3 regions of the Pseudomonas sp. JQ36 genome follow, and region 3 is predicted to be linked to each of the others. Evidence: predicted binding sites of a transcription regulator. Region 3 holds the regulator's gene; each other region holds the start of a gene.
What was found. Region 3 encodes FliA, which starts transcription of late flagellar genes. Its sites were predicted from a motif close to CTAAAGTTTNNNNNNNNNNNGCCGNTAA; they were not measured.
Positions count from the first base shown of each region.

Region 1 (4,904 bases), 1.1 Mb from region 3:
TTTCGGCAGCCACCTCACGGCGCAACTGAACCCCGGCGACCGGGTTGCCAATCTGTTCTTCGTCGGCGACCTGTATGCCAGCTTCATTTTTCTCCACGACGCGCTGGCCCATGTCCAGACCCCCGTCAGCGAATTTCCCTTCACCGGGGCCGTCGACAGCGCCGTACTGGCCGAGTCGATCGTTGCGTACCGGATCAATGTGCTGGCCGGTCTGCCAGCGCAAATGCTCAAATTCGCCGCCTGGCTTGAGCGCCAGTCACGGATCCTGGAGGGCGTCGAAACCCTGCTCTACGGCGGCGAAAGCCTGTTCGCCGCCCAACTGCAAACGCTCCAGCGGGTGTTCCCGAACGCACGCATTGCCTCTATCGGCTACGCCAGCGTCGATGCCGGACTGATCGGCGTCAGCGCTCGCGATTGCAGCCTGGGCGAACACCGGATGCTGGAGCGGCATAGCGTGCTGGAGATCATCGACGAGGTGAGCGGTGACGTCATCGAAGAATGCAACCGTAACGGCAGGCTGGTCCTGACCAACCTCACCCGGCGCTTGATGCCGGTGATCCGCTATCCGGTCGGCGACCTCGCCTGCTGGCGTGAACCGGCAGGGACGCCGATGCGCAAGTTCGCCCTGATGGGCCGCAGCATGAACAGCCAGCGCGTGCGGGTGAGCGTGTTGAGTCTGGATACCGGTGACATCGGCGAGCTGGTGCGCAAGATCGCCGCCAGCGATGACTGGCAACTGCTCATCGAACAGCGAGCCAGCCAGGATCTGCTGAGCCTCAAGTGGGTACCCTGCACGCGAACGGCTGACATCAGCCAGGCAAGCTCAACCCTGCGCCGTGCGCTGATCGACCAATACCCGCTGATCGAGAAGCTGCAGTCCGATCAATTGCTGGAGCTGAACGTGATCGCCTGTGCGAACGATGAACTGACCTGTCATCCACGCTCCGGCAAACATCAGCGGGTCGTGGATCGACGGGTTTACGACCATCCGCAACAGGGGCAAGCGTGATGGACACGACGATCATCCGCCGCTATCGCGTCGCCGATGCGCCGGCAGTCAGCCGCCTGTTCGAAGAAATCTACGGCGTTCATTATCCTCAACCCCACGTGTATCTGCCCTGGATGATCAGCCAGAACCACAGTGACGGTCGCTGGCACTCGCTGGTAGCGGTGGTCAACGAGCATATCTGCGGGCACGCCACGTTGTTTCGCCAATCTGGCCGAAGCGCACTGGCGGAGCTGGCCCTGACCGTGGTGCACCCGGACACTCGCGGGCAAAACATCGCCACGCAATTGGGCCAGCAGCTGCTGATTCATGCCCAGGCGCTGGATTGCCGAGGCGTGACGATCAAGCAGGTCACGCACCACCCGTATACGCAGCGCATGGCCGCCGGCCTGGGGTTTCACAGCTGTGGTCTGTTGCCCGATTACGCGCCCTCGCCGTTCGGTGGAACCGGGCGGGAGACGATTGTTGTGGGTCACTGCAGCATCGACGGTTATCAGCGCCCGCTGCCGGCACTCGCCTGGCCGCAGGATTGCCGCGAGCTGATGTCGCGTCTGGAGGCGGTGTTTGGTACCACCGACAATGCCGTGCAGTGGAAAGGCCCGAAGATCCGCTTCGATCACGTATCAGGGCGCTATGATTTGCTGCTAAAGGCCCTCGATGACAACCTGCTCGAGCAATTGGCACAACTGCCGGCGCACTGGCTGATTTCGATCAGACTCAGACTCGCCCAAGGGTTTTCCAGCGCGCTGCACAAACTGGCCGATGCCGGATTCGCTTTCACCGGGATTGTCCCCGATGACTACAGCGACGGCTGGCTGGCACTGTTTCATCGTGGCTACCAGGCCTCAACGCTGAGCCTGCACTGTCCACACATGCAGCACCTGCAGGATCAGGCCCAGCAGGCCGGCGAAAGGTATCAGGACTAAAAACGAAAACGGCCCACCCAATCAATGGGTGGGCCGTGGGTGACCGGCTCAGGCCTTGGACTTGACGCCTTGATCCACAGGTTTCGCCGCGTTGCCTTCACCGTAGGTTTTCAGATTCTGCAGCACGTAGATCGCCTTCTTGTACTCGGGGATCAGGTTTTTGCCGTAGGCATTGCCATTGAGGCCATTGTTCTGAATGGCGTCGAGCTGGGTGGCGAAATACTCCAGCGCATTGAATTTTGCATCAGGGTCTTTGGTCACGCCGAAACGGTCGAACTTGTCGCCGGCATTGAGCAATGTAAAGGAGGTGATGTCGGAAATCAGTCCGCGTTCACGCAGGAAAACACTCAGATTGCTCAGTTGCTTGACCGAGACATTCGCCGGATCGAACCCCTTGATATTTTTGCGCAGGCCCTGCTTGTCCATTTCGGCAGTGTTCAGCGCGGTCGGATTGGTGCCGACCTTGGCGAGCATCTGCTGCACCTTGAGGCTTTGCTTGACCTCCTTCTTCGCGCCTGTATTGCGAACCAGCACCCCTGCTTTGCTCTCCCAGCCGCCGACAATGCCGATCGTCATGAGAAGACTCCCTGTGAAATAACCATGAAATGTCCTTGCTGGACTACTTGAATGCCGGGAAGTATCTACCGGCGAACTGGTGGCACCAACCCTTTTAGTGCAGTCGCTTACAATTTTTGTACATTCTCGATACAAATTGCCAGAAGCTCACTGTGTCGCGGTTTCATGGCAGTTTGACGATTGCATCCGATGCTTTTTTGCGCCAGCTGACGAGAGGCTCGATTCATTTGTATCGGAGTCGACACACCCCTTCCGTCAGCCCGACACTTTCTTGCACCAAAGTACTTAAAGCTTCCCGCTTCGCCGACGATACGCTGGTGTGACCCCGCCGTTTTCCCCCGACCCCACAATAAAAATCGCAGTTCAAGGACCGGTATCCATGCCCGCATTCCGCACCATTCAGGCTCGCTACACGTTATTTCTGGTTCTGTTCATCCTGCTGCTGTCGGTGCTGACCGTGGTCGGTATCAGCCAACTGGTCGCACCCAAGCTGCGGCATACCGAAGAACAGGTGGTGCTCAACCGGATTGCCGAAGTCGCCGAACAGATCCAGGGCGAACTGAACAAAGTCCAGGCGCAGCAGCGCAGCATCACCCAGACCATTCCCCTGCTCGACAGCGCGGCCATTGACACGGTGTTGCCGGGCCTGGTGGATCAGTACGGCGAGCTGAAAGTCTTCGGCGGCGGGATCTGGCCACTGCCGGGTCAGCGTGAGGCCGGGCGCAACAAGTTCAGCACGTTCTGGCACCGCGATGCCTCGGGCAAACTGGCGGTGAACACCTTCTGGAACAGCGACGCGGCGCCCAACTACTACGATCAGAGCTGGTACAAGGGCGGCATGCAGACCCCGCGCGGCCAGTGCGCCTGGGCTGCGGCCTATAAAGATGATGCGAGTGCCGAGCCGCGTACCAACTGCGCCATGGCGATCCAGAAAAACGGTGCAGCGTGGGGCGTGTCGACCATCGACGTGACGCTGGGCTTCTTCAATGATCTGGTGGCGCGCAAGGAAAAAGACCTCAACGCCGAAATGCTGATCGTCGAGGCCGACGGCAAGATCATCAGCAACAGCTCGCGCATCAGCGGCCCGATCGTGCTGAAGAACATCAGCGAACTGGCCGCCGGTTCGACCTTCGCCAGTCAGGTCAAGGCCGGCCTGCAGAACCGTGATCAGGCGCAACGCGTCGAGTTCGACAACAACGGCGAAGCCAGCACTTTCTTCATGCGCCCGATCGAAGGCACGCCGTGGTTCCTGGCCACCGCCCTGCCAACGAAAATGCTCACCGCCCAGCGTGACGACGTGCTCAGCAGCCTGAGCCTGTTGCAGATTCCGCTGGTGATCCTGCTGGTGTTGTTGCAGGTGTATGCGATTCGCCAACTGGTTTCGCGCATGAAAGCGCTGAAGGCCAACATCGACTTGCTGTCCAGCGGCGATGCCGACCTTACCCGGCGCATCACCATCCGTGCCGAAGACGAACTGGGCGCCATCGGCCACTCGGTCAACACCTTTATTGCCTACCTGCAGAACATGATCGGTGAAGTGACCCAGGCCACCGGCGCCATGGCTTCGAGCCTGGACGACCTGCAGCGTACGTCGGCCAACACCAGCCAGATTCTGCTGCGCCATGCTTCGGAAACCGATCAGACCGTTACCGCCATCACCGAAATGAGTTCGACGGCCGAGAGCGTCGCGCAGAACGCCGCAGAAACCGCAGCGTTCACCCAGCGCGCCAACGAGAACGCCGACCGCTCACGGGTGGTGGTCGGTGAAGCGACCAACAGCGTAGTGGCCTTGATCGACGAAGTGGCCAGCGCCACCCAGAAAGTCGAGAACATGCAGCAAGACGCGCAGCGCATCACCGAGATTCTCGGAGTGATCGGCGCAATCGCCGGCCAGACCAACTTGCTGGCCCTCAACGCCGCCATCGAAGCCGCCCGGGCCGGTGAACAGGGTCGCGGTTTTGCCGTGGTCGCCGACGAAGTCCGCGCCCTCGCCGCCCGCACTCAGGCCAGCACCTCGGAAATCAACGAGATGTTGAGCCGCCTGACCCAAGGCGTGAGCTCCTCAGTCAGCGCCATGGAAAACACCCAGGCCAGCTGCCAGTCCGCCGCCGACGCCACGGCGCGGGTCAACTCGGGTCTGGATGAAATGGCCGGTTCGGTCAGCCACATCAACAGCCTCAGCACGCAGATCGCCACCGCTGCCGAACAGCAAAGTGCGGTGACCGAAGAGATCAACCGCAGCATGGTGCAGATCCGCCACATGGTCGAAGAACTGGTGCACAGCGGCGAGGTCAGCGAGCGCAACACCCGCCAGTTGCTGGAGGCCAACAACCGGGTGAGCGCGATCATGGGGCGGTTCAAAGTCCGGTGACCCACCATTCTCCTGTAGGAGCTGC
Region 1 covers NZ_CM132642.1:1,614,631-1,619,534, reverse strand. Annotated here, with positions in the region: gene ACS4NR_RS07250 (phenylacetate--CoA ligase family protein) at 1-1,009, shown strand, start outside; gene ACS4NR_RS07245 (GNAT family N-acetyltransferase) at 1,009-1,932, shown strand; gene ACS4NR_RS07240 (hypothetical protein) at 1,981-2,508, opposite strand; gene ACS4NR_RS07235 (methyl-accepting chemotaxis protein) at 2,888-4,879, shown strand.
Region 1: ACS4NR_RS07235 (methyl-accepting chemotaxis protein) is a predicted target of FliA. The motif match lies at 2,794-2,821, and genes of this name have one in related genera.

Region 2 (4,904 bases), 1.1 Mb from region 3:
CCGCATCACCGCCGAGCAGTTCCAGCACGCTGAAGCTGTGGCCCTTGGCCTGGAACACGCGACCGTGTTCGATCGGGCCGAGCTGGCTGACCGCACCGTCGGCCGGGCTGAGGATCGCGCCCGGCGTCTGGTCCAGTGGCCGCGCGCCGTCTTTCAGGGCACGGGTGAAGAAGGCGTTGAAATGCTCGTAGGCGGTCAGGTCTTCGACCAGCGCTTGCGACATGTCCACCTGATAACGCTTGGCGAACCACTGGGTGAAGGCATTCTTGAACCAGCGCACGCGGCACTCGGCAACGCAGCCGGCCAGGCGCGACAGCAGGTGATGAGGCAGCAGGTACTGGCTGAGGATAAACAGACGCTCTTTCATTAGTTGTCCTTAAAAAACCTTAAATCTCGACAGGCGTATCAGGGTGGTTGCCCCACTCGCCCCAGGAACCGGCGTAGCCCTTGACCCGCGGATAACCGAGGGACTTGGCCACCAGATAAGTGAAGCCCGACCGGTGATGGGTCTGGCAGTGGGTAATGATTTCTTTGTCCTTGGTGATCCCGAGGTCTTCGAGGATCTGCGGCATGTCCGTGCGAATCCGCAATTGACGCTCTTTGTCCATGCCGGCGGTCCACTCGAAGTTCACGGCGCCGGGGATGTGTCCACCCTTGGCGGCCAGCATCTTCTCGCCCGAATATTCCAGCGGCCCGCGGGCATCCCAGATCGCCAGATCGGCGGCGCGGAGACGACTTTGCAGGTATTCGCGGGTTGCCGTCGGCTCGTCGTGCAGGGTCAGCGCCACCGGGCCACCCACTGCAGACGGTACCTGGATCGACATCGGCATGCCCGCTTCCAGCCATGCCGGCAAACCGCCGTCGATGTAGTGGTATTTGTCATGACCGATCACGTCGAGCAGCCAGATGAAACGCCCGGCCCAGCCACCGCCCTCGTCGTCGTAGACCACGTAAACCGCGTCCGGACGATGCCCCAGCTCACCGAACAACGCCTCCAGATCGGCTTTGGCCGGCAGCAGTCCCGGCGCCGGCGGCTGGCCGAGCTGGGTGCGCTTGGGGTCGACAAAGCGTGCGCCGGGAAGGTGACCTTCGGCATAACGGGCAGGGCTGGTCAGATCCACCAGAATCAGTTCAGGGGAATCGAGACGCGGGAGCAGGTCGCTCGGCTCGATGACGAGCGGCAAGCCAGAGAAGTCAGACATGTGAGGTCTCCAGAGCACAAAGGGGGGGATTGTAGCGCAGCCTCATCGGCCACGGCTGCTAAAGCTGTGCAGGGCTTTTTCGATGCACTGCGCGGTTTTGCCAAAGGCTTGCACGGTGATGTCGGCGAACGGCCCACCGCCCTGGTCGGCGACGACGATCATGATCACCCGGCCGTTATTGACCAGCGAACGCAGGAACAGATGCTCGCCACGGAACAGCGCACGCAGGCCCGGCGGCAACAATGCGGAAAACTGTGCGTTGTTCTCGGGGTTGATCCGCACCTGTGCCTGCTGCGCGAGCAACCGTTGCAGGACTTTGCTCTGACTGACGACAAAATTCAGCGCGGCTGCTTCCTTCGGCAGGCCGAAGGTCTGGTGCACCCGCAGATTCGATTGCGTGCGGTCGGCCATCAGAAGCATCACCCGACGCATCCCGCTGGCGACCAGCGCATCACGGGCGGCGACGGTCAGGCTCATGGCATTGGTGAAGCGGCTCGGCTCGGCCAGCAGTTCGGCGCATTGCCGGCGCCACTGCGTCAGATCCTCGGCATTCGGCGCCGCCGCCGGCAGCATCCCGGCCGGCAAGCGATGGGTGCCCCATGGCCATAATAAGGAAACGGCCGGGTGCCACAGATCGGGCATCGCGTGCTGGCGCGCACTGTTGGCGGCTTGCTGGTGCAACTGCTGCTGCACTTCGTCCATCGAGATTTGCAGATAAAGGCTGGTCAGGTACTGCCAGCGCTCGCTGTGCGGACTGTCCCAGGCCTGTTGCGCCGACAGCGCCAGGCCGTTGGCCAGCAACACGGTGTTGGCCGGCTGGTTGAGCCAGCGGCGCAGGGTCGGATCGTCGTCGAGGCGATTCTGCTGGCGCAACGGATGTTCGCTGTCGCGGGCGATGCGCAACACTTTCACCAGTTCGCGCTGTTCGCTGAGCAGCAGTTTATAGCCCTGCTGCACCCAGATCGGCAGATGCCAGACCTGTACCAGCGCCTCGGCGATCTTCAGCAGGCGTACGCCGAACAGTTGCTTCTCGACCATCCGCGCCGATTCGCCCTTGTGGATAACCCGCAACTCCCACTCTTCGAGCAACTCTGGAAACGTCAGCGCCAGCGGCCATAACGGCGACAGAAACAACAGGCTGCCCCAGTGAATGTCCTGCCACAGGCGTGCGAGGCGGCTGGCGAAAAAACCGTTGGCCTGTTGCGTGGCGTGCTGGCTGATCATCTGCAGTTGGCGCAACGCCTTGGGGATCTGCATCTGCGGTTCGACCGGCAGACGCGCGAGCAATTCTTCGGTACGCGCCAGGCCCAGACGGTTGATCGCCACCTCGAGATTTTCCGCCGGAGCGGCCATGGTGCCGTGGGTGTGACGATTTGCCTCACGGATGATGCTCAAGGCCAGCGCCGGGCTGTCCTGCATCAGGTCGGCGATATCGCGCAACGAGCTGCGGTTGTCGCGGATCGCCCGACAAACCTTGTCGTGAGCCTCTTGCGGCACGGGCAGGCGCACGCCATCGAGCAGTTTGACCCAGCCCTCGAGCGTGGTCGGTTTTGCGTGTGGGACGTTCGTTTCATTAGCCATGTCTGGACGAGATCTTCACTGACTGTAGACGCGCCCGGCATGGGCTAAATTGGCTTTTCGCCTGAACTGGCTATAGTCTGGCGCAGTTTTGCCGATAAGTAGAAGAAGAGATTTTTTAACTTCCGAATATGACCTTGAACCCGACTTAAATAAGTACTTTCTACCTATGGCTAAAATTATCGGCATCATCGTCGTATTCGCGAGCGTGCTCGGCGGATACGTGCTCTCCCACGGCAAAATTGCCGCCCTGATCCAGCCCTTCGAGGTGATGATCATCGGTGGTGCGGCCCTCGGTGCATTCCTCCAGGCCAACCCCGGTTACATGACGATGCACGTGCTCAAGAAATCCCTGAGCATGTTCAGTTCGCGCTTCAGCCACACGTTCTATCTGGAAGTGCTCGGCCTGATCTACGAGATCCTCAACAAGAGCCGCCGCGAAGGCATGATGGCCATCGAAGGCGATATCGAAGACGCTGCCGCGAGCCCGATCTTCGCCAAGTACCCGGCCGTGCTCAAAGACGAGCGCATGACCGCGTTCATCTGCGATTACCTGCGCATCATGTCCTCCGGCAACATGGCTCCGCATGAGCTGGAAGGCCTGTTCGACATGGAACTCTACAGCCTTAAGGAAGACCTCGAGCACCCGTCCCATGCGGTGAACGGCATTGCCGACGCCATGCCCGGTTTCGGTATCGTTGCGGCGGTATTGGGTATCGTGGTGACCATGGCGTCGCTGGGTGAAGGCGATCAGAAATCCATCGGCCTGCACGTGGGTGCGGCACTGGTCGGTACCTTCTTCGGTATTCTCGCGGCCTACGGTTTCTTCGGGCCGTTGGCGCATTCCCTGGCGCACGATGCCAAGGAAGAATTGAACGTCTACGAAGCCATCAAGGCCTCGCTGGTGGCTTCGGCTTCCGGCATGCCGCCATCGCTGGCCGTGGAGTTCGGGCGCAAGGTTCTGTACCCGGCGCACCGTCCAAGCTTTGCCGAGCTGGAACAAGCCGTTCGCGGTCGCTAAGCCATGGAAAATAATCAGCCGATAATCATCAAGCGCGTCAAGCGCATAGCCGGTGGGCACCACGGCGGGGCGTGGAAAATCGCCTTCGCCGACTTCGCCACGGCGATGATGGCGTTCTTCCTGGTGTTGTGGCTGCTGTCCACCGCGACACCGGAGCAGAAGATCGCCATCGCCGGTTACTTCAAGGATCCGGTCGGCTTCTCCGAAAGCGGCACGCCGTACATCATTGATCTGGGCGGCACGCCGACCCTGGCACCGGAAAACACCCTCAACCCTGAGGTGAAATCCCAGCCGCAACCGGACAAGGTCACGGTCGACACCGAGCAGGTCGAAGGCATGGCCGAACAGGTCGAGAAAGAACGCCTGGAGCTGTTGCTGCAAGAACTGCAGAACAAGGTCGACGAGAACCCGCAGTTGCAGAAGTTCAAGGATCAGATCCTGTTCGAGATCACCCCGAACGGCTTGCGCATCCAGATCATGGACGCGGAAAACCGGCCGATGTTCGACTCAGGTTCTGCACGTCTGAAGCCGTATTTCGAAGACATCCTGCTGGCCATGGCCGACACCATCAAAGCGGTGCCGAACAAGATCAGCATCAGCGGCCACACCGACGCCAAGCCGTACATCGGCACCGGCGATTTCGGCAACTGGGAGCTCTCGGCCAACCGTGCCAACGCTGCACGGCGTGCGCTGGTGGCCGGCAGCTATCCGGATTCGCAGGTGGCGCGGGTTGTCGGTTATGCCTCGTCGGCGCTGTTCGACAAGGAAAACCCGTTCAATCCGGTCAACCGCCGCATCGACATCGTGGTCCTGACCAAAAAGGCCCAGGCCGCCATCGAAGGTTCGCAAGGTGCCGACGCGGCCAAGCCCGCCGCCGAAGGTCAGAACGGCGCCGCTCCGGCGACGCCGGTCGATCCGAACGCGCTGCCTGCGGACCAGCAACCAGTGCCGGCACACGAGTTGCGCGAACGCCTGAACCTGTTCGACGACGCCGCACCGAAACCGGCCGCGCCGGGGACTGCGGCGCCAGCGCCAACAGTTCCGCCAGCTGCTGCACCGGCCCCCGCGCCGAAGCAGTGACCGACAAAAAAGCCGACAGTGAT
Region 2 covers NZ_CM132642.1:5,421,596-5,426,499, forward strand. Annotated here, with positions in the region: gene asd (archaetidylserine decarboxylase) at 1-367, opposite strand, end outside; gene rhdA (thiosulfate sulfurtransferase) at 387-1,202, opposite strand; gene ACS4NR_RS24470 (HDOD domain-containing protein) at 1,245-2,783, opposite strand; gene motA (flagellar motor stator protein MotA) at 2,950-3,801, shown strand; gene motB (flagellar motor protein MotB) at 3,805-4,881, shown strand.
Region 2: motA (flagellar motor stator protein MotA) is a predicted target of FliA. The motif match lies at 2,854-2,881, and genes of this name have one in related genera.

Region 3 (4,904 bases):
TTCGCCGGGCTGCCGTTGACGGCCGGCCTGCCGCTGACCGCTGCCGAACCGTTGAGCGAACCGACTTACGCCGCCCCGGCGCGTACGGCTCCGGCACCTGCACCGGCGGCCGCTGGCGTCGATCCGCGTGCGCTGGATTCGATGCGTTTCGAATTGAACAGTCTGCGTGAGCTGATGGAAGTGCAGCTCGGCACCCTGGCCTGGAATCAGCTGCAAGGCAGCCGTCCGGCGCAAGCCAATCTGTATCGCCGTCTGCAACGCATCGGTCTGTCCGGACCGTTGTCGCGCGATCTGCTGGCGATGATTAATGATATCGAAGAACCACGTCAGGCCTGGCGCATGCTGCTCGCGCACCTGGCGCGGATGATTGCCGTACCGGAAGTCGAGCCGCTGGAAGAGGGCGGGGTGATTGCCATGGTCGGTCCGGCCGGCATGGGCAAGACCACCACCCTGGCCAAGCTGGCCGCGCGCTACGTGCTGAAATACGGCGCGCAGAATGTCGCGCTGGTGAGCATGGACAGTTTCCGTATCGGTGCCCAGGAACAACTGAAGACCCTGGGTCGCATTCTCAATGTGCCGGTGACCCACGTCGATCCGGGCCAGTCGCTGGTTCAGGCGCTCGACCCGCTGCTGCGCAAGCGCGTGGTGCTGATCGACACCGCCGGCTTGCAGGCCAGCGATCCGGCCTTGCGCATGCAGCTGGAAAGCCTGGCCGGGCGTGGCATCCGTTCAAAAAATTATCTGGTGCTGGCAACCACCAGCCAGAAACAGGTTCTAACCGCCGCGTACCACAGTTACAAGCGTTGCGGGCTTGCCGGCTGCATCCTGACTAAACTGGATGAGACGGCCAGTCTTGGCGAAGTATTGAGCCTGGCGATCAGTCATGAATTGCCGGTCGCGTACCTGACCGATGGCCCACGGATTCCGGATGATCTGCATCTGCCGCGCCGTCATCAACTGGTCAGCCGCGCCGTCAGCGTGCAAATGCAGGAAGAACCCAGCGAAGAAGCCATGGCTGACATGTTCGCTGATATCTACCACAGCCCGACCAAGCAGGTTGGCTGAGGTAATGAACCGTTTTTGTACCTACATCGATGGTCTGCCATGCATTGTTCCGGTTGAGAACGCGCAGCCAGTAATGTGGCCTCCGTCTATGCAAGACAAGGTAAAGAAATAACATGGGCAGCATGCATCCCGTACAGGTGATCGCGGTGACCGGCGGCAAAGGTGGCGTCGGCAAGACTAACGTGTCAGTGAACTTGTCTCTGGCGCTGGCAGAGCTTGGCCGTCGGGTCATGCTGCTGGACGCCGACCTGGGGCTGGCGAACGTCGACGTTCTGCTGGGACTGACCCCCAAACGCACTCTGGCCGACGTGATCGAAGGCCGCTGCGAACTGCGCGACGTGCTGTTGCAGGGGCCCGGCGGGATCCGCATCGTGCCGGCCGCTTCCGGCACCCAAAGCATGGTGCACCTGAGCCCGGCGCAACATGCCGGTCTGATTCAGGCCTTCAGCGACATCGGCGACAACCTCGATGTGCTGGTGATCGACACCGCTGCGGGTATTGGTGACTCGGTAGTCAGTTTTGTCCGCGCCGCCCAGGAAGTGTTGCTGGTGGTCTGCGACGAGCCGACCTCGATCACCGACGCCTACGCGCTGATCAAACTGCTCAACCGCGACTACGGCATGAACCGCTTCCGCGTCCTCGCCAACATGGCGCAGAGCCCGCAGGAAGGGCGCAACCTGTTCGCCAAGTTGACCAAGGTCACGGATCGCTTCCTCGACGTCGCCTTACAATACGTCGGCGCCGTGCCGTACGACGAAAGCGTGCGCAAGGCAGTGCAGAAGCAGCGAGCGGTCTATGAAGCCTTTCCGCGTTCCAAGTGCGCGCTGGCGTTCAAGGCGATCGCGCAGAAGGTCGATACCTGGCCGCTGCCTGCCAACCCGCGCGGACACCTTGAGTTTTTCGTCGAGCGCCTCGTGCAGCAAACAGCAGGGCCTGTGTTATGACCGCGAGCGGTATGAACTACTACAAGAAGTCGGCACGTGACGCGCAGTACGAGTTGATCGAGCGTTACGCGCCACTGGTCAAGCGCATTGCCTATCACTTGCTGGCGCGCTTGCCGGCGAGTGTGCAGGTTGAAGACCTGATTCAGGCCGGGATGATCGGCCTGCTCGAAGTCTCTACCAAATACGACGCCAGCAAAGGCGCCAGTTTCGAAACGTACGCGGGCATCCGGATCCGCGGCGCGATGCTCGATGAAGTGCGCAAAGGGGATTGGGCGCCACGCTCGGTTCACCGCAACACCCGTATGGTCAGCGACGCAATTCGCTCAATTGAAGCTAAAACCGGACGTGATGCTAAAGATCACGAGGTTGCGGCCGAACTCCAATTGAGTCTCGACGATTACTACGGGATTTTGAATGACACGCTGGGCAGCCGGCTGTTCAGTTTCGACGACCTGTTGCAGGACGGCGAACACGAAGGGCTGCACGAGGATGGCGCCAGTGCTCATCTTGAGCCGTCACGCGATCTGGAAGATGAACGCTTTCAGGCTGCGCTGGCGGATGCGATTGCCAATTTGCCGGAGCGTGAGCGACTGGTGTTGGCGCTGTACTACGACGAAGAGCTGAACCTCAAGGAAATCGGTGAAGTCCTTGGCGTCAGTGAATCGCGGGTCAGCCAGTTACACAGCCAGTGCGCGGCCCGTTTGCGGGGGCGTTTGGGGGAGTGGCGAGCGCGCTGAAGGCAGTGTGGGGACACTGCGAACGAGGCTGGTGCGGTGATGAACGGCACCGGTCTTGCTCTGTTGTGCTCCAGACAGTCATCGAGTGCTTTGCCGGATTGATTGAAGTGGCGCGTCCAGGTGCTGGGCGCGTTTAAGACTGCTTGGAGGTCGAATTGAACAAAGACATGAAAATCCTCATCGTTGATGACTTCTCAACGATGCGGCGGATCATCAAGAACCTGCTGCGCGATCTTGGGTTCACCAATACCGTCGAGGCCGACGATGGCACTACCGCCATTCCGGTACTCAACAGCGGAAGCATCGACTTTCTGGTAACGGACTGGAACATGCCGGGCATGACCGGTATCGACTTGCTGCGCCACGTACGTGCCGATGAAAAACTCAAGCATCTGCCCGTGCTGATGGTGACCGCTGAAGCCAAGCGTGAGCAAATCATCGAGGCCGCTCAGGCCGGTGTGAACGGCTACGTGGTCAAACCTTTCACGGCTCAGGCGTTGAAAGACAAAATCGAGAAGATTTTCGAACGCATCGGCTGATGACGCGCGGGGGAGCTATGGAGCATAACGAATCTTCACAGGGCGATTTCGAGTCGACCCTGAAAAAACACGCGGTCGAACTGGTCGAGAGCCTTGAAAAAGGCAGGTTCGGCGACGCTGTGCAACTGATCCATGAGCTCAATCAGACCCGTGACCGCGGCCTGTATCAGGAAGTGGGCAAGCTCACACGCGAACTGCACAGTGCGATCGTCAATTTCCAGATCGATCCGCACATGCCGCAGGCCGAGGAAGTGTCGCAAATCACCGACGCCACCGAACGCCTGGGCTATGTGGTCAAGCTGACCGAAGCCGCGGCCAACCGCACCATGGATCTGGTGGAGAGCGCCACCCCGGTGGTCAATGGCCTGGCTGAAGAAGCCCAGGCGCTGAGCACCGATTGGGGCCGCTTCATGCGTCGTGAGGTCGGAGCTGAAGAGTTCCGCGAACTGGCGCGCCGGGTCGACGGTTTTCTGTCACGCAGCAGCACGGACAACCGTGCGGTGTCGAGCAACCTCAACGACATCCTGCTGGCTCAGGATTACCAGGACCTCACAGGTCAGGTGATCAAGCGTGTGACCCAACTGGTCACCGAAGTCGAAAGCAATTTGCTCAAACTCGTCCTCATGGCCAGTCAGGTTGACCGCTTTGCGGGCATCGAACACGACCGTGCCGCGATGCTTGCAGAAAAAGATCCACAAAAACATCTCTCGCAGGGTGAAGGTCCGCAGATTCATGCCGATAAACGAGAAGACGTTGTGTCCGGTCAGGACGATGTGGACGATTTGTTATCCAGCCTCGGATTCTAGAGTTTTGGAATTTTAGGTTTTTTGGGTTTTTAGACCTGTAGGAGCACCCCATTAATGAGCTTCGGCGCCGATGAAGAGATCCTTCAGGATTTCCTGGTTGAGGCCGGCGAGATTCTTGAGCAACTGTCCGAGCAACTGGTCGAGCTGGAAAGCCGCCCGGATGACGCAGATCTGCTCAACGCAATTTTTCGCGGTTTCCACACTGTAAAAGGGGGCGCCGGCTTCCTTCAGCTCAACGAGCTGGTGGAGTGCTGTCACATCGCCGAAAACGTGTTCGACATCCTGCGCAAGGGTGAGCGTCGCGTTGATGCAGAACTGATGGACGTGGTGCTTGAAGCACTGGACGCGGTGAACAGCATGTTCAGCGAAGTCCGTGAACGTGCACCGATCACGGCGGCCACCCCGGAACTGCTGGCCGCGCTGGCGCGTCTGGCCGAGCCGCAAACGGCCGACGAAGCTCCGGCTTCGCCAGTGGCCGAGATGATCGAAGAACTGGTCGTCGAAGGCGATTCGAGCGATTCGGGCGACATCACCGATAACGAATTTGAACAGTTGCTGGATTCGCTGAACGCCGTCAAGGCCGAAGCCGAAGCCCCGGCTGCTGCACCTGCGCCGGCTGCCGATGCCGCTGCCAGCGATGAAATTACCGACGCCGAATTCGAGTCGTTGCTCGATCAGTTGCACGGCAAAGGCCAGTTCGCGGCGGACGCCGTGGCACCGGCAGCGGCCGCTCCGGCGGCACCGGCGGCGGGCGACAGCTCGGACATCACCGACGACGAATTCGAAGCACTGCTCGATCAGTTGCACGGCAAG
Region 3 covers NZ_CM132642.1:474,098-479,001, forward strand. Annotated here, with positions in the region: gene flhF (flagellar biosynthesis protein FlhF) at 1-1,065, shown strand, start outside; gene fleN (flagellar synthesis regulator FleN) at 1,179-2,009, shown strand; gene fliA (RNA polymerase sigma factor FliA) at 2,006-2,746, shown strand; gene ACS4NR_RS02320 (chemotaxis response regulator CheY) at 2,914-3,285, shown strand; gene ACS4NR_RS02325 (protein phosphatase CheZ) at 3,303-4,091, shown strand; gene ACS4NR_RS02330 (chemotaxis protein CheA) at 4,146-4,904, shown strand, end outside.